Regions from separate parts of the Planomicrobium sp. MB-3u-38 genome, predicted to be linked through region 2. Evidence: predicted binding sites of a transcription regulator. Region 2 holds the regulator's gene; each other region holds the start of a gene.
What was found. Region 2 encodes LexA, which represses DNA repair genes until DNA is damaged. Its sites were predicted from a motif close to CGAACATATGTTCG; they were not measured.
Positions count from the first base shown of each region.

Region 1: a site for LexA is predicted at 6,186-6,199, ahead of CXF70_RS08180 (YhjD family protein). Genes of this name have one in related genera too.
Region 3: a site for LexA is predicted at 1,694-1,707, ahead of CXF70_RS10725 (Y-family DNA polymerase). Genes of this name have one in related genera too.

Region 1 is NZ_PJBO01000037.1:22,913-31,085, forward strand. Features, by position in the region: gene glpK (glycerol kinase GlpK) at 1-99, shown strand, start outside; gene CXF70_RS08155 (glycerol-3-phosphate dehydrogenase/oxidase) at 262-1,917, shown strand; gene CXF70_RS08160 (MIP/aquaporin family protein) at 2,050-2,925, shown strand; gene glpK (glycerol kinase GlpK) at 2,939-4,462, shown strand; gene CXF70_RS08170 (DUF4357 domain-containing protein) at 4,635-5,084, shown strand; gene CXF70_RS08175 (LysM peptidoglycan-binding domain-containing protein) at 5,130-6,101, shown strand; gene CXF70_RS08180 (YhjD family protein) at 6,218-6,598, shown strand; gene CXF70_RS08185 (hypothetical protein) at 6,622-6,936, opposite strand; gene CXF70_RS08190 (YolD-like family protein) at 7,011-7,376, shown strand; gene fabG (3-oxoacyl-ACP reductase FabG) at 7,566-8,173, shown strand, end outside.
Region 2 is NZ_PJBO01000060.1:194,667-202,839, reverse strand. Features, by position in the region: gene CXF70_RS12120 (acetyl-CoA C-acetyltransferase) at 1-227, opposite strand, end outside; gene CXF70_RS12115 (hydroxymethylglutaryl-CoA lyase) at 308-1,207, shown strand; gene CXF70_RS12110 (alpha/beta hydrolase) at 1,221-2,186, shown strand; gene CXF70_RS12105 (YneF family protein) at 2,230-2,481, opposite strand; gene tkt (transketolase) at 2,607-4,607, opposite strand; gene CXF70_RS12095 (DUF896 domain-containing protein) at 4,694-4,927, opposite strand; gene CXF70_RS12090 (YneB family resolvase-like protein) at 4,985-5,638, opposite strand; gene yneA (cell division suppressor protein YneA) at 5,635-5,952, opposite strand; gene lexA (transcriptional repressor LexA) at 6,115-6,735, shown strand; gene CXF70_RS12075 (class I SAM-dependent DNA methyltransferase) at 6,809-7,549, opposite strand; gene CXF70_RS12070 (hypothetical protein) at 7,644-7,838, opposite strand; gene CXF70_RS12065 (hypothetical protein) at 7,995-8,173, opposite strand, start outside.
Region 3 is NZ_PJBO01000059.1:77,834-86,006, reverse strand. Features, by position in the region: gene CXF70_RS10730 (glycosyltransferase family 4 protein) at 1-229, opposite strand, end outside; gene CXF70_RS10725 (Y-family DNA polymerase) at 417-1,673, opposite strand; gene CXF70_RS10720 (GNAT family N-acetyltransferase) at 1,874-2,902, opposite strand; gene CXF70_RS10715 (GNAT family N-acetyltransferase) at 3,096-4,079, shown strand; gene CXF70_RS10710 (GNAT family N-acetyltransferase) at 4,161-5,171, opposite strand; gene CXF70_RS10705 (antibiotic biosynthesis monooxygenase family protein) at 5,330-5,827, shown strand; gene CXF70_RS10700 (GNAT family N-acetyltransferase) at 5,897-6,895, opposite strand; gene CXF70_RS10695 (VanZ family protein) at 7,010-7,468, opposite strand; gene CXF70_RS10690 (ATP-binding protein) at 7,618-8,173, opposite strand, start outside.

The sequences.
Region 1 (8,173 bases), on a different contig from region 2:
ACGTTCAACCGCACGATGGCGGAAGAACAATGCGAGAAACTTTATACCGGTTGGCAAAATGCTGTGGCGTCAACGCGCACATTCAAACCGGTAAAGTAACACAACCTTACAAGTTAATATCACAGGCCGGAGATAATGAGAGACCAAGCCAGTTCAGCAGAAGAAATTCTGCAGCTGTGCCGTGGTCTCTCTTTTTTTATGGAGATTGCAGGTGCAGCGCAAACCATGCAAATTCATTTTAATAAAGAGGAGAGATTTTTGATGAAATTTTCCAGTTTGAAACGCAGCGAAACAATTGATGCCATGAAAAACGCGCCACTCGATTTATTGGTCATCGGCGGAGGGATTACGGGCGCCGGCATCGCCTTGGACGCAAGTGTCAGAGGCGTCAAGACGGCAGTGGTGGAGATGCAGGATTTCGCGGCGGGCACCAGCAGCCGTTCAACGAAACTCGTGCACGGCGGCCTGCGTTACCTGAAGCAGTTTGAAGTGAAGATGGTGGCTGAAGTCGGCAAGGAACGCGAGATCGTGTATGAAAACGGACCTCACGTGACGACGCCGGAATGGATGCTGCTGCCGTTTTACAAAGGCGGTACGTTCGGTCCTTTGAGCACCAACGTCGGTTTGCGCGTCTATGACTTTTTGGCGGGCGTCAAACGGGAAGAGCGCAGAAAGATGCTGAGCCGCAAAGAAACATTGAAATGTGAGCCTTTATTGAAGAAAGAAGGCTTAAAAGGCGGCGGCTATTATGTGGAATACAAGACGGACGATGCGCGCCTGACCATTGAAGTGATGAAAAAAGCGGTTGAAAAAGGGGCCCTTGCGCTGAACTACGCGAAAGTCATCGATTTCATCTATGACGGCGGCAAAGTGATCGGCATCCGCCTGGAAGACCAGACGAACGGCGAAGTCCACGAGATTTTCGCGAAACGGATCGTCAACGCAGCGGGCCCATGGGTCGACACTTTGCGTGAAAAAGACCATTCGAAAAAAGGCAAAACGCTGCAGCTGACAAAAGGCATCCACCTGATTTTCGACGGCAGCCGTTTCCCGCTGAAACAAGCCATCTATTTTGATATGCCGGACGGCCGGATGGCATTCGCCATTCCGCGTGAAGGCAAGGTGTATGTGGGGACGACCGATACCGTCTATAAAGCCGACATCGCCCACCCGACGATGACACGGGAAGACCGTGATTATGTGCTGCGCGCCATCGATTTCATGTTCCCGGAAGTGGCCATTAGCGAAGACGATATCGAATCGAGCTGGGCAGGGCTGCGTCCGCTGATCCACGAAGAAGGCAAAGATCCTTCGGAGATTTCGCGCAAAGACGAAATTTTCATCTCGGATTCCGGCTTGATCTCCATTGCAGGCGGCAAGCTGACCGGCTACCGCAAAATGGGCGAAAGCATCGTCGACTTGGTGACTGAGCAATTAGCAAAAGAGCAGGGACTGCGGTTCCAGAAAGTTTCGACGAAGCATCTGCCGATTTCCGGCGGTGAAGTCGGCGGCTCGGAAGGGTTCAAAACGTTCCGTCTGGACCGTGAGCAGCAGGCGCTGTCCATGGGCTTAAACCAGAAGACAGCGGAGATGCTGACAAGCCGTTACGGCGCCAATGTCGACCAGGTGCTGGGGATATTCTCTGGCAGACAGCAGGAAGCGGCACAGGCAAGCTTGGATCCATTGGTGTTTGCGATGCTGCGTTACGCGATGGAATACGAAGCGGCGTATAAACCGGTCGACTTTTTCGTCCGCCGGACAGGTGCTTTGCTGTTCGATATCCAGTTTGTCTATAAATTCAAAGAAGCGGCCATCGCGCATATGGCGGAAAGCTTCGGCTGGACAGCGCAACAAACGCAAAGCTATACAACAGAATTGGATGTGCTGCTGCACGAAGCGACGCATCCAGTCGGATAAACGGGCGGCAGTGCTGGAAACCTGAGATTCGCACATCAATGAGTCCTTCTGTCAGAGAGGAGAAACCTCATTGATTGCGGATTTTTTTGTGTTCCAGTGTGTTTGCTTTAAACTGAAAAGGAGTGTTTTGGAATGTCAGAATTTTTGGCAGAATTGATCGGCACCATGATCCTGATTATTTTCGGCGGCGGTGTCGTGGCAGGAGTGGTATTGAAAGATTCGAAAGCGGAAAACGGCGGCTGGATTGTCGTCACGATTGCCTGGGGGCTGGCGGTCACCATGGGCGTTTACGCGGTCGGCAATTTTTCAGGGGCGCATCTAAATCCGGCTGTGACTTTGGGCTTTGCGGCCATCGGCGAACTTCCGTGGACAAAAGTGCCGGTCTATATTGCGGCGCAGATCATCGGCGCCATCATCGGGGCTGCCATCGTCTTTTTGAATTACCTGCCGCATTGGAGCCGGACAGAAGACAAAGACGCGAAGTTGGCTGTTTTTGCCACAGCTCCGGCCATCAGAAGCCCGTTTTCGAATTTGGTGAGTGAAATCATCGGTACGGCCGTTCTCGTGATGGGCTTGTTGTTCATCGGCGCGAACGAATTTACGGAAGGCTTGAACCCCTTGATCGTCGGCGCGTTAATCATCGCGATCGGGATGTCGATCGGCGGTACCACCGGCTACGCCATCAACCCGGCACGGGACCTCGGGCCGCGCATCGCACACGCGCTGCTGCCGATTCCAGGGAAAGGCGGTTCCGACTGGGGCTATGCCTGGGTTCCGGTAGCCGGTCCGGTGTTCGGCGGTATTTACGGCGCGGTGTTCTACAGCGCCGTGTTCACGGGCGATTACAATGTGCTGTTCTGGGTGCTCAGCGCAGTGATGGCCGTGATTTTATTCGGCGCAGCCAGTGCTGAACTGAAAAAAGGCCATACCGCAGCCAATGAAATCGAAGACACGTTAACAGATGACAAAAGAAGACAGAACAATCGCGTTGCAGAAAAATCCATTTGAGGAGGAATTCACAATGAGCAAAGATTATATTTTGTCAATCGACCAGGGGACCACGAGTTCACGGGCGGTGCTGTTTAACCATAAAGGGGAAATCGTCGAAACGGCCCAGCAGGAATTTGAACAATTCTTTCCTAAGCCGGGCTGGGTGGAGCATGACGCCAATGAAATCTGGACATCTGTCCTCGCTTGTATGGCGGGCGTCTTGCGCAAATCGGATGTGGAACCAAGCCAGATCGCCGGAATCGGCATCACGAACCAGCGCGAAACGGCGGTCGTCTGGGACCGCAACACCGGCAAGCCGATCTATAAAGCGATTGTCTGGCAGTCGCGCCAAACCAGTGAAATCTGCAAGGATATGAAAGAGCAGGGGCACGAGGAATTGTTCCGCAAGAAAACGGGCTTGTTGATTGATGCTTATTTCTCCGGCACGAAAGTCAAATGGATTCTCGACAACGTGGAAGGCGCTCGCGAAAAAGCGGACAACGGCGATTTGATGTTCGGGACGATCGACTCGTGGCTCGTCTATAAATTGTCAGGCGGCAAAACGCATATCACGGATTACAGCAACGCGTCGCGTACGCTGATGTACAATATTTACGATTTGGAATGGGACGACGAATTGCTGGAGATTCTGACGGTGCCGAAAAGCATGCTGCCGGAAGTGCGCCAGTCGTCTGAAGTCTACGCGGAAACCGTCGACTATCATTTCTTCGGCCACAACGTGCCGATTGCGGGCATCGCGGGTGACCAGCAGGCGGCATTGTTCGGCCAGGCCTGCTTTGATAAAGGCATGGCGAAAAACACTTACGGTACGGGATGCTTCATGCTCATGAATACGGGCGAAGAAGGCGTCGTTTCCGATCACGGCTTGCTGACGACCCTGGCTTGGGGCGTCGACGGCAAAGTCGAATATGCACTCGAAGGCAGCATCTTTGTCGCGGGCTCCGCGATCCAGTGGCTGCGGGACGGTCTGGAAATCTTAAAAACGGCACCGGAAAGCGAAGGGCTCGCCACGTCGGTCGAATCGACGGACGGCGTCTATATGGTGCCGGCATTCGTCGGACTCGGCACGCCGTATTGGGATACCGATGCGCGCGGAGCGGTTTTCGGTTTGACGCGCGGCACGACGAAAGCGCATTTTGTCCGGGCGACGCTTGAATCCCTCGCTTACCAGACAAAAGATGTCGTGGATGTCATGATCAAAGATGCGGGGATCGAGCTCAAAACTTTGCGCGTGGACGGCGGAGCCGTGTCGAATGATTTTCTGATGCAATTCCAGAGCGACATCCTGGATGTGCCGGTGGAACGTCCGGTCATCCAGGAAACGACAGCATTGGGTGCGGCTTATCTCGCTGGACTCGCCGTCGGTTTCTGGCAGGACAAAGAAGAAATCGCCAAGCAATGGCAAGTTGAAAAAACCTATAACCGTGAAATGCCTGCCGAACAGAGCGAAGAGCTCTACGCCGGCTGGCAGCAAGCGGTCGAATCGACCAGAACGTTCAAACAGAAAACAGCACGAAAAGCGCCGATCGCTTAATAAGCGGCGCCTATAGAATTCAACGGACCGAGTCCATCTGCAGATTTTATTCTGCGGATGTGATTCGGTCTTTTTTTTATTCGGAGAAAAGTATCCTGTTATGGCCTGATTCGCTATATAGGGAGTATAGGCCCCTTTGCTGGGAATCCTGCCTAAAAAAGGAGATGAAAAAATGACGAAAACACAGTTTGTAAAACGGATCACGCATCCTGATTACGGCGAGCTTTACCAGTTTTACGAAGTGGATGGAGCGACGCTGGAAGAAACGTCGTTGGATCCGTTCGAGGCGGGGCTTCTGCTGATGGCGGAAGGGGAAGAAGTGGAAGTGCTGCCGGAGATTCTGATGATCTCTTCAAGACGGGGAGCGGATGCCAGCGGCTATTTCGCCGGCGAGCAGTTTGTGGTGCGGAAAGGGTCGAAGTTCGCCGCATCGACTTCGGCGAAATGCCCGAAGAATTACGTGAAGCTGCGTGAAAAGCTGGTTTTGGAAGGCTTGCTGATTCCGCTGCATAACCAGCTGTTTTTACTGGAAGATTACACGTTCGAGAATCCGGTGATTGCTATGGGCACAGTGATTGGCGGCTGGTGCAAAGGGCCGCATGGCTGGAAAGGGAAGAAATAAAACGCGCAGTGCATTACAAGATCAAACTAAAACAGGGGGGTAGTCATGAAAAACTTTTTAGCATTGCCGAATGTTGTAGATATGCGCAGCCGTTTGCCGAAGAAACAGCATTACGGCGCGCGGAGCAAGAAGATCACCACCCGCGTCTGGCATCATTCGCTGACGCTGTCGCATTTGCCAGGGTCCGACGCCGAAAGTTTTGCAAGTTATCATGTAGAAGCGAACGGCTGGCCAGGAGTTGCGTATGCGATCATCATCGAGCCGAAAAACGTGCTGAAGACGCCGCGCGGCAAACGGGCGCGCATTGTCTGGGCGCATGATTTTGACCGGCGCACGTACCACGCCGGCAACGCCAACGATTATTCGCTCGGCATTTGTGTGGCAGGCGATTACCGCAATGAACGGATGCGCGATTTCGTCAAAGAGACGATCGATGAATTGCAGGCGGCGCTGGTAGCGGACGGCGTCGGCCGCGAAGATAAATCGCATCACGAAATGCCGGGCTACAGCTGGAAAGCGTGCTGCGTGTTCGACTATAAAGGGGCTTTCACATTCCTGAACCAGCAGGCGCTGGTCAAGCCGGTGCCGGCGACGTATACCATCCAGGAAGGCGATACGTTCTGGAACATCGCGAATAATATGGATGGCATCCGGGTGGCGGATCTGGAGGCGGCGAATCCGGGTGTCGACAGCAGGACCCTGCAGATTGGCCAGGTCATTAAACTGGGTGAAGCGAAAGGAGCCGCTTTAAAAGAGAAACCGGTGCCGGAGCGGCAACTCGCCATGAAGGAATTTGTTTACTTGCCGAAAACAGCAAAGACGTGGAAGACCTACCAGCTGGACGTGGCGCCAGTTGCGAAGAACAGCGACTGGAGTTTGACGCCGGCGAAGTTTGGAGGACTGGAATATGAGATACTGGGCTATCCGCAAGCGCATATTGCGACGATTGAAACGGGCAGAGGCCATCGGAATATTTATGTCGCGCCGTCGACTGGTGCCAAGATTTTTATGAGATAAGGATGGAAAGCCGCTCATTTTCAGCTGAGGGGCTTTTTTATTTGGCGGAAAGGATTGCCATTTGTATATATATAGTATAATATGAGAACAAACGTTCTTATGTTAGGAGGGTTTACATGACTCCTTTAATGTCGAAGGACCTTATCGTTCATTTCGAGAATATGATTTACCTGCCTTTTGTTCTCACCATTTTGCATAAAGACAGGGAGATGATTGACACGATGCCCTTTAAATTAAAACGTCCTTACCTGCAGATGGTTGACCAAGCGATAAAATGCGCTGAAAACGATTTGAGAACCACCAGAATTTATATGAAAAGACAGCAGTATCGAATACTTAAGGGCAAGAAAGACGATCTGTTTACAGAGTATGTGTTTTACTACAATGGCTACGAAGACCACCGCAAGTATATGCATTTTCAATTACGCAATCGAACCGAAGAATTAATCGGTATGTACTTGTCGTTGACTGGGCCAGTGGAAAACCCTCTTCCGTAATCAGGAAAAGGGTTTTTGTCTTGTTAAAATATATTGCTCAACGCTCGAATAAGGACTCTGGGAATGAATAAGATGATATTCCATACGATGCTTATCAACAGTTCGAATACCAGCGTAAAGCTGAATTCAGCAAAGCAATCAAGAAACACATTGTCTTTGCTGCTTTTGTTTTTATCTTTTGTCTTACGCTTAAAATGGTTCATAGTGTCTCCGTTCAATAAGGTATTTTGAATAGTATAGCCAAAGAGGAAGAACTTGCCAATCCTTTCTTTGCATATTGATTGACCAATTGTTGTGAGTAACGGCTGAGGCAGTTGTTTCCGGTTTTTATTTGCCATAAAGGATTGCCGCCCTCTTTTACGTGGTATAGAATAAGAACAAATGTTCTTATTTTTAGAAAGGGGTGGTTCTGATGAAGAAGATGAACAATCAATTCAAGATGCAAGGCGATATCAAGGACCGGGGGAATATCAAATGGCAGGGGCTGATGCTGCCGGAGCATATCCAGATGCTGCGCGAATGGTATAAGGAAGATGAGGAAGTGAAGCGGCCGGAGCTCGATGAATTCGATCTGCAGCTGATTCAGGAAGAGCTGGACATCGCGTTAAAGCGGAAATGCGAAGTGCTGATTGAAACCTGGCGGGAAAAGCAGCTGTTCAAGCATCGCGGCGTCATCGAGCGCATCGATGTGGCGCACCGGGAACTGGTTTATGAGAGTCCGTTCGGGATGGAGCGGCTGAGTCTGGAAGAGATTGTGGGGGTTACGCTGATCGATTGAGCGGGAAGGCAAATTGGATAGCTGTGTAATTTGGAGGCTGCCTGCCAGGCAGTTCTTTTTTGATTGAGCGCCGGACTGGGTGCTCAATTGACTGGCCCAAACGCTTCCTGTATATTGAAAAAGTAATTAATTGTCAGAAAAATTAAACAGATAATGAATGCTTTTATTTACACAGAGAGGGGAATGGGCATGACGAAGAATTTTGAAGGGCGCACAGCATTGGTGACAGGAGGGAGCAGAGGGATCGGCAGGCAGATCGCCGAACGCTTTGCGGAAGAAGGGGCGAATGTCGCGATCATTGATATCAACGAAGAAGCGCTGGCCGCGGCGAAAGAGGAGCTGGAGGCAAAAGGCTATTCCGTTTATGCGAAAGTGGCGAGTGTCACGGAGAAAGAGCAGGTGGAAGGTGCGGTGGCGGAAGTGAATGAGCATTTCGGCTCCATCGACATCCTTGTGAATAATGCAGGCGTCATCCGGGATAATATGCTGTTTAAGATGACGGATGAAGACTGGCTGACGGTCATGGACGTGCATTTGAAAGGCGCGTTTTATGCGACACGTGCAGCGCAGAAATACATGATCGATCAGAAATACGGCAGAATCATCAATATTTCGTCCACTTCGGCACTTGGCAACCGCGGGCAGGCGAATTACGCGACAGCCAAAGCGGGGCTGCAGGGCTTCACGAAGACGCTGGCGATTGAACTCGGCAAGTTCGGGGTAACGGCCAATGCGGTGGCGCCGGGCTTCATTGAAACGGATATGACAAAAGCGACGGCGGAGCGTATGGGTGTGCC
Region 2 (8,173 bases):
AGGCCGGCATTGATAGCCGCCTGGCGTGCAGGGTTTTGGCCCAAGCCCGCCTGCAGGACGTTGCCCATGATCACTTCCGATATTTGATCAGGTTTTAAAGATGCGCGATTTACCGCTTCTTTTATAACGATAGCCCCGAGTTCCGTGGCCGGCACATCTTTTAGACTCCCCTGGAATGCTCCAACAGCAGTTCTCACTGCGCTTACGATTACGATTTCCTGTGACATTTTCCTTTTCCCCCTTGTTTGATTGAAACTGGTTGCTCTTTTATCCCCCGCATAGATACAATGGAATCAGGGGGGATACTATGTTAAGTTTACCAAAAAAAGTTACGATTATCGAGGTCGGACCGCGTGACGGCTTGCAAAATGAAAAGCAGCTGGTTGCAACCGAAGATAAATTGCAGTTTATCGAAGGGCTTCAGCAAGCCGGCGTGGAAGAAATGGAATTGACTTCTTTCGTGTCACCTAAATGGGTGCCTCAAATGGCGGATTCAAAAGAAATCGTGGCCGGCACTAAAAAAATGGGCCGCCAATTTGTGCTGACGCCGAACGAACGAGGAATCCAATCCGCGTTGGAAGCCGGCGCGGATGCACTTGCCGTATTCGTCGGAGTTTCAGATTCTTTTAATAAGAAGAACATCAATAAATCTACAGCAGAAAGCATGGAAGCTTTAAAACCGTTGATCCACAAACTGAAAGAGGATGGCATTTTTGTCCGGGCCTGTATATCGACAGCATTTTACTGCCCATTCGAAGGCGCCGTGAAACCGGAAGACACTATCCGCTTATGCCGGCAGTTCGTTGATTGGGGTGTCGATGAATTGAGTGTTGCCGATACAATCGGCATGGCAAATCCTGCTGAAAGTTATCGTTTATTTAAACAATTAAAAGAAGCTTTTCCAACAACTTTGATCACTGCCCATTTCCATGACACACGGAAAATGGCGTTAGCCAATATTTTCGCCGCCTTGCAAACGGGCGTCGACCGCTTCGACACATCAGCCGGCGGTTTAGGAGGATGCCCTTTTGCACCCGGAGCCACCGGAAATGTCGCCACGGAAGATGTCGTCAACATGCTTCATCGCATGGACATCGAAACCGGCATTGACTTAGATCTATTGTCCAAAGCAATTGAAAAAATCGAATCCCATGTGTCAAATCCGATTAATACGGGAATATATACTTTATACAAAAACCGTTCTTAAAGGAGCTTTGGCTATGAGAAGACGAATTCTTCAAGTATCGGCGGCAATATCTAGCACTTTTACACTATTGGCGACTGCTGCAGGAATCCTTGCCAGCAATCGGCTTATGTATGTTAAGAAAAAGGACGAAGAGCTGATACTGGAGCGTGAAACCTCAGCCAAGCGTTACGATGAAGTTTGGTATGCCAATGTAAAGAAAGAAGAACGATGGATCGAGTCGGAAAACGGCTACAACGTACATGCTATTTTCCTTGAACCCCACGACACTGATCATTATGTCATCATCTGCCACGGGGTTACCGAAACGAAAGTGAACTCATTCAAATATGCTCGCATGTTCGAGGAGCTGGGTTACAATTCAGTGGTCTATGACCATAGGCGCCACGGAGGTTCAGGCGGCAAAACGACCAGTTTTGGACATTATGAGAAGTTTGATCTGAAAGCGGTGGTCGATATGCTTAAAGAGCATGTCGGTCCAAAGCTGGTTTTCGGCATCCATGGCGAATCCATGGGAGCCGCCACAACACTGCTTTATGGAGGGATGCGTGATGATGCCGCTTTTTATATTTCCGATTGCGGCTACTCAGACATTTCTGAACAGATCCTTCATGTGATGCAAACAACCACACCGCTCAAGACGCCGCTTGCTTTGAAACTTGCCGGCTTTTTCATGAAATTACGGGATGGCTATCATATCAGTACAGTTTCACCCCGTGAAGCGGTCAAATTGATCGAAAAGCCCGTCCTTTTCATCCACAGCTTGCCTGATGATTTCGTCCTACCTGAAATGAGCATCGAAATGCACGGGATTAAAAAAGGGCCGAAATCTTTGAAGTTGTTTGATAAAGGTGCCCATGCCCAGTCTTTCAATGAGAATCCGGTGGAATACAAAGAAACGGTCTCTGAATTCCTTAACAATCATGGAGTCAATCCTGCAGGAAAGAATAAGGACAGCGCCCTTACGGCAGCGTTGAAATAAAACAATAAAATCCAAACAAAAAAAGCACTCAGCTGAGTGCTTTTTATTTTTTAGCCGTTTTAACTTTTTTATCAGGCTTAGTAGACGCTTTATTCATTTGAGTCATCATTTGATTGATTTTCTTCTGAGATGGTTTTTGTCCCATTTGCATCATCATGATGCGGAGCATTTCTTCGTTAATCGGTGGATTGTCTTGCAGATATTTCATCATGTAACGACGTGCGATGAAGAATCCAAGAGCAACACCTGCGAGCAAAGCGAAAATCACGATTACGATCCAGATCCATGTATCCAAAATTATTACCTCCCTCGTGTTGCTTAAATATAATAGTACACCCAGAAAATTATACTATAAAACAAGCTCACTGACCATAACAAGAAAAAAAGAAAAAGCGGGAGCTTATTCGCTCCCGCAACTTATTATTCATTGATCAACATTTTGACTTTGGCTGCTACATTTTCCGGAGTGAAACCGAACTCTTCCATAATGCGCTGACCTGGAGCACTTGCTCCGAAACGGTCAATCGCCAGGACATCGCCTTCATCCCCAGTGTAACGATCCCATCCAAAAGATGAGCCCATTTCAATGGCAAGACGTTTCTTGACAGTCGGCGGGATAACGGATTGTTTGTATTCCTTATCCTGCTTCTCGAAGCGATCCCACGATGGCATTGAAACAACGGATACAGTAATCCCTTCTTCCGCCAATTGTTTTTGCGCTTCAACAGCAAGGCTCACTTCTGATCCTGTCGCAAGCAATAAAGCCTGTGGATTCTCAGCGCCTGAAATCACATAAGCACCTTTTTCAACGCCTGATGCCGAAAGTTCACCAGTCTGCTCCAGTACAGGGAGATCCTGACGGGAAAGGACCAGCAGCGTAGGATGTGATTTAGCCGTAAGAGCCAACTTCCATGCCTGTTTCGTTTCATTGGCATCAGCCGGACGGATCACGTTCAGATTCGGCATTGCGCGAAGAGATGCCAAATGCTCAACAGGTTCATGCGTCGGTCCGTCTTCTCCAACAGCAACACTGTCGTGTGTAAATACGTATGTGACAGGCAAGCCCATCAATGCTGATAAACGGATTGCCGGACGGACGTAGTCACTGAATACGAAGAAAGTACCGCCGAAGACGTGTAATCCTCCATGCAGCGCCATACCATTCAAAGCAGTTCCCATTGCAAATTCACGGACACCGAACCAGATATTGCGACCTGATGGATTTTCAGCGTCAAAATCGCCGCCATCTTTGATATTCGTTTTGTTAGAACCGGCCAAATCAGCACTTCCGCCGAAGAATGAAGGAACTGTTTTAGCGATTGCGTTGACCATGTCGCCTGATGATGAACGTGTCGCCTGTTTCTTGCCGACTTCATATTCAGGGAATTCCGCTTCAAAGTCTTCTGGAAGATCACCTTGGATGGCAGCTTTTAACTGTGCAGCCAATTCCGGATGTTCTGATTCGTATTGTTCGAATAATTTATTCCATTCAGCTTCCGCTTTGCCGCCAAGCTCATCGGTCGCTTTTTCGAAAGTTTCGTATACTTCTTCCGGTACATGGAAATCCTGGTCGAAAGTCCACTCGTAATATTCCTTTACAAGTTTCATCTCGTCTTCGCCCAGTGGAGCACCGTGCGCATCGGCTTTACCGGATTTATTAGGTGCACCGTAACCGATGACAGTCTTCACTTCAATTAAAGTCGGTTTGTCGGAAGATTGTTTAGCTTTTGCGATCTTCTCTGACAAATCATCCAATTCATTGCCGTCTTCCACTCGAAGATAATTCCAACCATATGATTCGAAACGCTTACGGATGTCTTCAGAAAAACTCATGCTGAGATCTCCATCAAGCGAAATATCATTGCTGTCATAAAGAACAACTAATTTGTTGAGCTTCAAGTGGCCTGCCAGTGAAATCGCTTCGCCAGCAACGCCTTCCATCAAATCTCCGTCTCCGCATAACGCGAATGTATGATGATCCACTACATTCATTTCGTCTTTATTATAAGTGGCGGCTAAATGTTTTTCTGCCATAGCCATACCAACAGCCATACCAATTCCTTGCCCAAGAGGACCTGTTGTTGCTTCTACTCCCACTGTGTGGTGATATTCAGGATGTCCTGGAGTTTTAGAATCCCATTGACGGAAATTCTTGATCTCGTCCATTTCAAGTCCGTAGCCACTTAAATGAAGCAAGCTGTATAGAAGCATCGAGCCGTGTCCTGCTGATAAGACAAAACGGTCACGGTTGAACCACTCAGGATTTTTCGGGTTATGGTTCATGTGTTTCGTCCACAAAGTATATGCCATTGGAGCTGCGCCCATCGGCAAGCCAGGATGGCCTGAATTCGCTTTTTCAATCGCATCGATGGATAGTGTGCGAATTGTTGTTACTGCTAGTTGATCTGTATGGTTCGACATCGTAACATCCTCTCTGATACAAAAATTTACTCCCTTTCTAGTTTAGTCAACAATAGAAAAGAATACAACGAAAAAGAGAATAAGTATTAATTCAAATACTTATTCTCTCGGTTATTTTTGACCTTTTCCGGAGTCACATCATTTCCGTTCGGATCTATTACTGTAACGTTTTCAATAGTGCCTCTCATCGTCTTGCGGAACGTCTGCAAATATTCCTGTCTTAATGCACTTTGTTCCTTGGCCTCTTCTATTGATAAGCCATCAGTTTTTGACTTTTTGGCAAGTTCATTGATTCGATTCATTTTTTCAGGTATTAACATATACATCCGCCTTTCTCCCTTCATATGGTATAAAAATTGAAAGGCAGTTGCAAGAATTTAGTTTTGCGATAGTTTCTGAAACTCCCTGTACCGTCTGTGCACAGTAGCTTTACTGGCCTTATAGCCGAAGCCCTCAAGGGTAACAGCAATCTCATGGAATGTCAGCCCGCTGTTTTTCAGGCTGACAATCTGATCCAAAGGCAATTCCAGTCTTTCCCTGCCCTGCGGATTGCCTTTTCCTTTCAAATTCTTCTCTGGCTTGTAGCCGTTTTCGACCGCCCGCCTCATGCCACGTTTAATCTTGGCATTATGTATTTTCCGTTGGTATTCTTCAACGATGGCCAATATTTCCAGCACCATATCATCCATATCATTCAAGGCAATCTGCCCTTTGTCCGACAAGGTATATACTTCAACCCCATATTTTTTCATGACATGAAGAAGCGCTATCCTGGCGTGTCCTCTGCCAAGACGTGTTTCATCCTGGACAAAGACAGCATCCAACTTCTCTGTCTTGATGCTGTTAAGCATCTCCAGCAATCCATCCCTGTCCATTTCATAACCGCTGTGTTGATCACGAAAAATTCGCTCCACTAAATAGCCCTGCTCGAACGCAAATTTCAAAAGTTCCTCTTCCTGGCGGTCGAGCGATGTTTCCTGTGCTTCTTTATCCGTGCTCACACGGCAATAAATGAAAGCTTTTTTCTTCATTCGGAATCACTCGCCAATTTATAAGTCCCGTCCGGCACATAATCCAGATGCTCATCAGGAATTTTCAGAGTCTGTCCTGCTGTAATGATCGGTGCATTCAATTTATTTTCTTTCATAATTCCATCAATCCATTCGTGATGTGGTATATTGCCGCTGTATTCATCGGCAAGCGTCCATAAGGTGTCCCCTTGTTCGATTTTAAGCTGGACCATATGGGCCTCTTCACTATTATGGGAGAGTGCTGAATAAAATGAAAGGATAAGTACCAAAGTGAAGAATAGGAAAACAAATGAATTTCTACGAATGTAAGCCATTGAAATCTCCTCCTAGAATATGTGTTCGGAATGTATGTTCTTATAATAATGCGAACACGTGTTTTTGTCAAGGCGAAATTCGAACCTATGTTTGCATTTCATTGCCCAAGTTGATATAATAAAAGTAGAAAATAAGAAGTTCAAATAAAAGAGGTGAAACTGTTGAAGAAAGTATCGAAACGCCAGGAAGATATCTTGACTTTCATCAAAGATGAAGTGCGTGAAAAGGGTTATCCACCCTCCGTCCGTGAAATCGGCGAGGCAGTTGGTCTGGCATCCAGTTCTACAGTCCATGGCCATTTGGCAAGACTTGAAAGCAAAGGGCTTATCCGACGTGACCCGACAAAACCAAGAGCGATCGAAGTTATATCCACTGATGAAGCGCTTATCGACAAAAGCCCGGTGCTGCATGTTCCGTTAATCGGTAAAGTAACCGCAGGGCAGCCAATCACAGCTATCGAGAACGTTGAAGAGTATTTCCCGCTACCCCAATCCTATGGTACTGATGATGATCACATCTTCATGCTTGAAATCATGGGTGAAAGTATGATCGAAGCTGGCATACTCAACGGCGACTATGTCATCGTCAAGCAGCAGCAGACAGCAAATAACGGCGACATAGTTGTAGCGATGACTGAAGAAGACGAAGCAACTGTCAAACGTTTCTTCCGGGAAGACAATTATTTCCGCTTACAGCCTGAAAATTCTTCAATGGATCCAATCATTGTTGAAAGTGTATCCATTTTGGGCAAAGTTGTAGGCGTTTACCGTCAGATCCAATAATATACAGAAAGAGCCAAAGGCATGCCGCCTTTGGCTCTTTCCTTTATCCATAATGATTTTAATTTCTTTAAGCTCAGCTTTCTCCTTTGCTGCAGGAAAAGACCAGTATAACCGGAATTCGTTTACGCCTTTCAAATTCCCCTGGATCCGTAAAGTTAGCTTTTTCAGGCTGTCCTTCTTTCAGGGAATGTATATGGAAGCCGGCTGAAATCAGGGAAGAAAAATAATTTTCAATTGTCCGGTGGTATTTCACCACATTCTTTCCGATCCACGGCTCATTTCGGGCGCCTTGTTCGAAATAGTTGTCAACTACCCAATCATTCCTTCTTTCTCCACCGCTCTTGCTTTTGAATGATGCAGTCGTTACCGGATGCTGTACACTGAATATGAATCTGGCCCCTTCTTTCAACGTTTTGGCAATTGATTTGAATACTTCATCAAGATCTTCTATATAATGAAGAGCCATTCTTGAAATAACAATCTCGTAGGCCATTTCCGGGTATTCAAACTTTTCCATCGATCTGTGAAAAACTTCGGCCCGGGTGCCGTAAAGATTTGTTTTTGCCAAATTTACCATGGCTGCAGAACCTTCAACCCCTGTATAAGCTTTTGCTCCTTTTTTCAGAAGTTCTTTTCCGTACCTTCCATCCCCGCAGCCTAAGTCCAATATATGTGCATCTTTTAAGTCATTCATGAATCCATTGATGATCGGCCCTTCGATTGCATTGTTCGGACTGTCCGGACGTGAACGCCTTTTTAAATAGCTTTCCAGAAAATCCTGTTCCTCATACGCAAGTGATCCTCTATATTCCATTTTGCATCCCTCTTTCACATGTCATCAATTTTAAATTTACCGGTATAGTTCCGACCCAGAAAAAAACGCTGCGGGAAGCAGCGTTTCAAAGGAATCATAATTCAGATACGATGATATATTTCACCATATTTATCGTGATGCGGTAAACATTCTTATCATTGTCATCACGGAATTCATATGTACCGTTTGTCGGTATACCGCTCAATGCAGAATCTTTGCTTGTAGCTTTAACAGTATGTGTCAGTGTGTTCCCTTGGTCAAAATAAAAATCAATCTGGAAATTTTTCATAAGTATTGCCTCCCGTCGTCTCATAATATCTCACTATACAGTTTATCATAAGTGGACAGTCGAACCGAATTTGGACCAAAAACATGTCATCAATACAAGAAACCCCGAATCCGCCCTAGTTTTCAGGCAGCTTCGGAGTTTCAGGCATAAACCATTTTAGAATAATGAATCGGTTTTTCTTTGCATGTCCACCCACCATTGAATATGGGCCCGGTCAAACACAATCCTATTGCCGTACGGCTTACTATGAGGGATCTTTCTTGCCAATAAGAATTCATTGATCTGCTGTTCCGTCAGCGGGTACCCCACTGAATCCAAATAAACGAGCAGATTTT
Region 3 (8,173 bases), on a different contig from region 2:
TGACCCCTTTTTCCATCAGGTTGGTCTTTGTGACGTTGCCGGTGCGCACTTTCAGGACCGGAACACCGTGCACTTCCTTCAGTTCTGTCTGCTGGTTATGCCGCTTTTCAGTTTGGCAAACGACGGTGACCCCGTGGCCGTTGCGTTTGAATTCCTGCATGAGGTCGTAATAGAGATTGCCATGCCGGCCATTGTCGGGATACCCCAATGTGACGAAAATAACTTCCATATTACCGCTCCTTTGAGAACCATAGTTTTATAATTAAGGCTCATGTTAAGGAAAGCAGGTTAAAAAGAGGTTAAGGAATGAAGAATTATTTGAATTTAACAAAAATTATCCATTTAAAAAGCCGGCACAGGAAATTTAATTCCTGTACCGGCTTCTTCTGTCCACATATTTTTTTATCACAACGTCTCTACTTCTGATGTCCTCCGATGAGACGGGTCCTGGCGATGGCGGTGCCGGCTTCGGTGCCGGAGACTGCGCGGTAGATGGCGGAGTAGCCGTATTTATTGCGGATCTGGTCCATGGCTGCTCCGAGACGGCGCTTTTCCCACTTGTGCGCTTCAAAAAGACTTAATTGCATCGAAGATTCCTCTTCCAGATTGCCGATGGAAATCGAAATTTGGCGTACGGGTTTATTTTGGAAATGCTCATTGAAAATCACTTGGCAGACTTTGTAGATCTGAAGGGTTTCGTTGGTGGCTTCCTCCAAGGAACGGGAACGGGAAAAACCTCCGCCGAATGCGGATTTGCTGTAGCCGACACTGAGGTGGATGGTGCGTCCCGCCCTTCTGGCCTGGCGGGTCCGCATGGCGATGTCTTCGCACATTTCGAGGATGATGGTCATGATGTCTTCCACTTCTATGTAATCGCGGTAAAGAATCTGGCCTTTGCCGTAACTGACCTGTCCGCTCACAATCGGCGAACCGAGATCAGACAGATCAATGCCGTTTGCATGCTGATAAAGCTGATGCCCCAGAATGCCAAAACGTTCTTCCAATGTTTTGATATCGGTGCAGGCGAGATCCCCCACCGAAAAAATGCCCATGCTGTTGAGGGTGCGTTCAGTCCGTGAACCGATTCCCCACATTTCGCTGAGCGGCGCGAGCGGCCATAATTTTTCCGGCACATCGTCATAAGTCCATCTGGCGAAGCCCGTTTTTTTGCCTTCCTGATCCAGCGCCAATTTAGCGAGCAGCATATTCGGTCCCACACCGACTGCAGAAGGCAAACCGAACTGGCGCAGCAAAGCGTCCTGAATATGGGCGATGAGCATTTCGGCATCTCCCCACAGCGTCCCGACATCAGTAAAGTCAATAAAACTTTCATCGACACTGTAAACATGGATGGCCTTTCTCGGAACGAATTCTGTAATGAGTTCGGTGATCGCCATGGAGACACGCAAGAAGAATTCCATTTTGGGCGCAATCAGCCGGATCCGGGGATCGTCCGGAATCTCGAACAGCCGGGTGCCGGTTTTGACGCCGAAGTCTTTTTTCATCCGCGGCGATGCCGCCAGCACCACACTTCCTTTGCGTTCCTGATTGCCGACGACAGCGATGTGGGCTGCAAGCGGATCCAGCCCTTCCTGGATAGCGGCACAACTGGCGTAAAAGCTGCGCATATCGAGGCAGGCAATAGTCCGTTCAGGCAATTCCTCCATCTTCATACCGCAACCTCCTTCGAATAAGAACATTTGTTCTTATTCTATACCTCGAAAACTCCCCGGACAATCCTCTTTTCGGCAAAAAAATATTTACCATCAAAAAATAACCTGAATCACGGATATCCATTATCGATGTTTTATTTCATGGCAAACGCAAAAAGAGCCAGGCATATGGCTGCCCAGCTCTTATCAAGCATGAATTCCTATTGCTCGATCAATATGCCATCTTCCTGTGGGAAGAGTTTCGATGTTTTCGCACGGTATGCCGGGAAAAAGTCTTCATCTCCTCTGATCCCCCCTTCTTCACACAGCAGCTGGTAAATTTCAGGATTCCAGACTTTCTTGCCGATATGAAATTGAAAATTAGTGTTTTGGCCGAATTTCTTCTTGAACAGGTATAAAGTGTCATCGGGATTATTGGTGACACCCCCGCCTGCATGGATCAGGTCGACGCCGTTCTCTTTACCCCAAATGGCAGCTGCATAAGTCATCACATAGACTGGGGAAAGATGGCTGCAATTCTCAACCGTCCCCGACAGATGGGTATGCATGAAGCTTCCGCACAGAAAATGCAGTTCAGCTCCAATGACTTCCCCTTCGAAAAGCGCTTCAACCAAAACGATCCTGTCGCCGAAATATTTCAGGCAATTGTCGAAATATCTATCATCAAAATAATAATAGGATTCCGCATTGAGGCGTTTCATCGTCGCGTAATAGATTTCCTTGAAACTGTCCAGCGATGCGGGATTAACCGTTACGCGGTATTCGACGCCCGCCTTCAGCGCTTTGCGGATTGCTTTTCTGGCGGACTTTGAAAATTCAGATGCGACCGGGTCTTCGTAATCCTTTAAAGTGGTACCTGTCGTTTCACGCATATACGCAGTTTCGTAGAATTCACGGAAGTCTTCCACGTTTTTCAGGATAGGATGAAAACGGATGAATTCAGAGACGATGTTCTGCTTACTGCAATAATTTTCAAACGCCTGCTGGAATTGGTGGACCAGTTCGCTTTTCCCTCCCTTTTTGCAATTTTTGATGACTGGCCCCCCGTAGCCATATGGCGTGATCACGTCATAATATTTCTGCCCTGCCAAAGTGAACGGAATTTCCCGTTTAATGAACAAATGATGCACAATGCCAAGAGGATGGCTGAATTTGAATACTTCGCAAACCCCTTTTTCCATCTTCTCATAGAGCTTGCCGTAATCCTGGGTAAAGAATAGTTCCGACATAATCAAGACCTCTTTTCGCAATGGATTTTCCGACTATATGTGAACATCATCCGATAAGCAGGTTAAAACTGAGTTAAATAGGGAAAAAGGAATTTATTTTATTCGCTCAGAGCCGTTTAACCCAGATTTAACCCGCTTTCATTAGCATGGAAATTGATCATTAACCAAGGTGAAGGGAGAGGGAATTTTGAGTGTGACCACAAAAACAGGAATACCTGATATCTTCTTTTTGCCGGAATGGGCGGGCGCATACGAAAGCCAGGACGGCGGAGTGGCGCAGGTGTTTGAGTTCGAGCACAGCCTGGGCCGCATCCAGTACACTTTCATCAAACGCATAGTGCCGGGCACAACCGGATATTTCGATACGATCACGCCGTTCGGGCTGAATGGCCCGCTTATTGTGGAATGCGAGGCTGGGCGCGAGAAGGAACTGGCAGCGGCATTTGATGAAGCTTTCGGGCAATATTGCCGGGATCACCGGATTATCGCTGAATATATCCGTTTCAATCCGTGGATCGGCAATATCCAGCATTTCGGTGAATTTTACGGAATCGATAAACGCGGCATTGCCATGTATGTCGATTTATCGACCGATGATTATTTCATGGATGAGTTCAAATCCGGCACGCGTCAGCAAGTGCGCCGCGCCTTAAAGAACGGTGTAACCATCGAATATGATTTTACCGGTGAAACGCTGGATGATTTCTGCCGCATCTATGAATTGATGGCCCAAAGGAACAGCATTCCGGAATATTACCTGTTCAGCAAAGAATTTCTTGAAGACAGTTTCCGCTCGCTTGCGGGCAATCAATTCATCATCAACGCAATCCATGAAGGCACGCGGATTTCAACGGCTTTGATGGTCCATCACGGTGATTACGTCCATTACCATCTTGCGGCCAATGACCCGGCCTATTTCAAATTCGCCGCCAACAGCCTGGTGATTTCAGAGGCCTGCCGTTGGGGCGTCGACAACGGCAAGAAGCAATTGCATCTTGGAGGAGCCAGCACCGAAGCGCTGTACCGTTTCAAAAGCGGCTTCACCAAAACGGAGCCGCTCGATATCCTGACCGGCAAGAAAATCCGGAATCCCGCTGTCTACGAAAAGATTTCGCGCGCCAAAACAGCGGCGGATCCCGACACAAACACCGGCCATTTTCCGATTTACCGGGGATGACCGCTTTACACAAATGAAAACAGCAACCGGGTCTATAGCAGACAGACCCGGTTGCTGTTTTTCAATTTGTCCTTTTCACCTTCACTTAACTTCTTCCTTGACCCGAAGATTCTGCCGGTATGCAGGGAAAAAACAACTTCCCACTTCCACTGCCGCTTCCCTGCAAAGCTGCTCATAGATTTCGCTGTTCCAGATTTTCCTGCCGACATGGAACTCGAGTTCCTGAGCGCGGCCATACTTCTTCTTATAGAGATACAATTTATCATCGGGGTCATTCGTCCGGCCGCCGCCGTGATGAATCAGCCTGATATTGTTTTCCAACCCCCATCTGAGCAGGGCATACTGCAGGATATTCGGCGCATATAGGCCATGGTATTCCTCAAGGCTGCCCGTCAGGTGGACATGCAGCACACCGTCGCTGACAAAATTCAGGCTCATGGCGATGACCGTCCCTTTCCAGCTCACTTCGACAATGACCAATTGAGGCCCCAACAGGTTAAGACACTGGTTAAAATAATCTTCATCAAAATAATAATAGTCATCCGCCTTATTGCGTTCCATAGTCTGCAGATATAATTCCCGAAACTTATCCAGACTTTCCGGATTTACATAAACCTGGTATTCGACTCCCTGCTTCAAGGCTTTCCGTATATACCTCCTGACTGAAGGGGAATATTCGCTCAAAAGCGGATCTTCTGTAGCTGCAAGGCGGGTCTGGATCGTATTCCGCATAAAGGCCGTATCATAGAACTCACCGAAATCCACAGCATTCTCCAGCACCGGATGGAATCTGACAAATTCACTGACGATATTCTCCCTTTTGCAGTACTGTCCGAAATCCAGCACAAAAGCCTGTGCCAGTTTCCTCTTATCCGTTCCGTCCGCGGTTTCCATGACCGGCCCCCCGTAGCCATATGGCGTCGTCAGATCATAATACTTTTCTCCGTCCGGCAGCCGGATCGGGATTTCCCGTTTTATGAATAAATGGCGGACTGACCCCAGCGTGTTTTGAAATTCATAAATTTCACATTTTCCGTTCTCGATTTTTTCGTAAAGCAGCCCATAATCTTGATTGAAATAAATATCCTTCACTATATTCACCTCACCTGTTTGAATTGACGTCAAAAATCAGAAATTATGCTTAGTTTCTGATTTTAGACGTCAATGGTTAAACTAAGGTAAAAAAATTGGCTAAAGGAAATAAAAAAGATAAGATTGATGATAAGAAATGAAATCGGGAGGTCTTGGAGATGGAATTACATAAATGGAGCGGCCATATCGACCAGGCGATGGGCTATATCGCCAGCATGCCGAACGCGCGGCTGATTTACCTCATGAATGGTGAGGATGCAGTCCTGTTGTATGAAACGGAAGGTGCAGCGTTGTTACGCGACGTCGATACTTATGAGATCCTCGATGCAAGCGGCGACATCAATGCCGGATTCTATGCGGTTTTCAATAATATTCCGGTAACTGAAGAAGGCAAGGGACGATTTGAAGAAAGATTCCGCAACCGCGCCCGTAAAATTGAAGACGAGCCGGGATTCAAGGCGATTCGCGTACTGCGTCCATTGAATTCGGATACTTATGTGATCCTCACGCTTTGGGAAGATGAAAAATCCTTTAAGGACTGGCAGCAGTCGAATGCTTATGGCAGCGCTCACGCCAAACGGGGCACAGCAGAGGGCATCGATAAGGTTCCCAATATTTTCCCGCGCCCATCCTATGTCACGACTTACGTCAGGTAAGCAAAACTTCAATATGCAAAATCCCGTACAGATAATGTGGTCTGTACGGGATTTTGCATTTCTGCTCCGCTAAACTTTGCAACTGGCTTTTGCACGATAAGCAGGAAAAAAGCCGTCATCCGAATTAGCATCGGTAAATTTGCATAATGCAGAGTAAATTTCAGAGTTCCAAACTTTTTTACCTACTTGAAAACCGGAAGATTCATGTTTGCCAAATTGCTTTTTAAAGAGATACAAACTGTCATCCAGACTATTGGTGAGTCCGCCGCCTCCATGAAGCAGATGGTACCCCTTTTCTTTTCCCCAGCGGGTAATGGCATATTGCATAACATAAACAGGATAAAGATGATGGTATTCTTCATATGTTCCGGAGAGATGGGTGTGAAGGATTTTATTGTATTTGAAAGTCAGCATCATACCGATGATCTTTCCTTTATACAAAGCCTCAGTGACGATAAGATAATTCCCAAGTGTATTTATCAGAGCATCAAAATACTCATCGTTGAAATAATAGTAAGCATCTGCATTTTTTCGATTCATCGTTGTGTAATAGACCTGTTTAAAAGCCTCGAGATTATCCGGATTTTCATTAACTCTGTATTTTACGCCTTCCCTCAACGCTCGCCGGATATTTTTCCTGGCTGACTTTGAAAGTTCAACATTCACCGGATTATTGTGTGCCAGAAGATTTGTTCCGACTGTCGGCCGCATGAAATGGACATCATAGACTTCCTGGAAGTCTTTTGCATTATCCAATAAAGGGTGAAAGCGGATAAATTCACTGACAATTCGCTGATGTGCACAATGACGGGCAAAAGCTTTATGGAACTCGCGCACCAATTCCTCACGGTATTCCCCATGGCTCTCCAGGATAACCGGTCCACCATAACCATATGGTGTAACAATGTCATAATAATCCCCGGCATCGATCTGCTCTGGGATTTTACGTTTTATATACATATGCTGAATTTTTCCGAAGGTATGCTCAAAGTCAAAAATTTCAAAAGTGCCATTTTCCACTTTTTCATACAATCGGCCATAGTCCGGCTCAAAATATATATCAATCAAATTAACCGCCCCCTTCTGGGATATCGTGTGGTTGAATTGCTGTAACCATACGTTATTCCCGTCAGGTTAAATGGGGGTTAAAATTTATTTCAACTCTTTATTTTTACAGTGCATTCAGTCTTTTCTTTCCTTTCTTTGAATCAACAAGTCCACCACCCAGCATCCTATAATCCCTGCCGCCGCGCCGGCGCTGTCGATCAGCACATCACGCACTTCGCCGCTTCGCCCATCGATGAACAGCTGATGAAATTCATCGGAAGCCGCATACAAAACGGCAATGGTGAACGCAGCCAAAAACACCTTTAGCGTCAATCGCCCCCAGCTTCCAAGAGCATTAACCAATAAAACGCCCAAAATCAGATAGGCAATGAAATGCGCATTCTTCCGCACCAATGTATGGAATTCCTCGACGCGCGCATCGCTTCCCGGGAATACCTCAGTAATTACACCGAGAAGAAATTCAGTGATGCTTGAACTCAGTCCGCTCGATACGGACGCCGGCTGATGTGACAGGATGAAAATCAGGCTCATCCAGCCAATCGCCAATGCCCAGGCCATTTTTTTATTTTTCATCTATGTACATCCTTTTCCCAATCAATTAAACAGCTGTTTTCCATTATATCATCACATAATTCAAAAGGAAGCGTTCGATTGGATAACGGTTAAACTGTGAGAGCCCATAAAAAAGAAGCGGCATCATCACCGCTTTCTGTCAGCCTCCGTTATTTTCCTCCGATCGCCAGCGGCTCGGGCACAAATTTCGTCAGCAGCATGTCTTCGCCTGCCTGATTGCTTATACGGAGCGTCATATAAATCTTTTCAATCGTTTCATAAAGTGCTTCTGTCGTGTCAGCGACAATATTAAAACGTCCGAACATCTGCGTATAGGAACCGGTGACGACGACTTCATCCCCCTGATCCACATTGATGACGCATGAAATGACTTGCGGCATCGCTTTGACCTCTTCCAGCCCGATGATCTCCCCAATGATTCCACCTTTCAGCAGAATCGGCAGATTGCAGGATGGCAAAGGCATGGATCCATTATCAAATTCACGTAAATCGTATTGATCAATTGGATTGCTGACGGCGAAATCGAGCATCATTTCAAGGATATTGATGTCCGTCTGCTTTTTGATGATGTGATAATGCTGTTCCCCGCTGAGGCGAAAGCCCATTTCATAGATATAGAAATTACCGTCTTCATACAGGGATTGGATGAAGACAGTGCCGTTTTGTATTCCGATGCCGCTGATCATATCGCGGATTTTCCCGTCC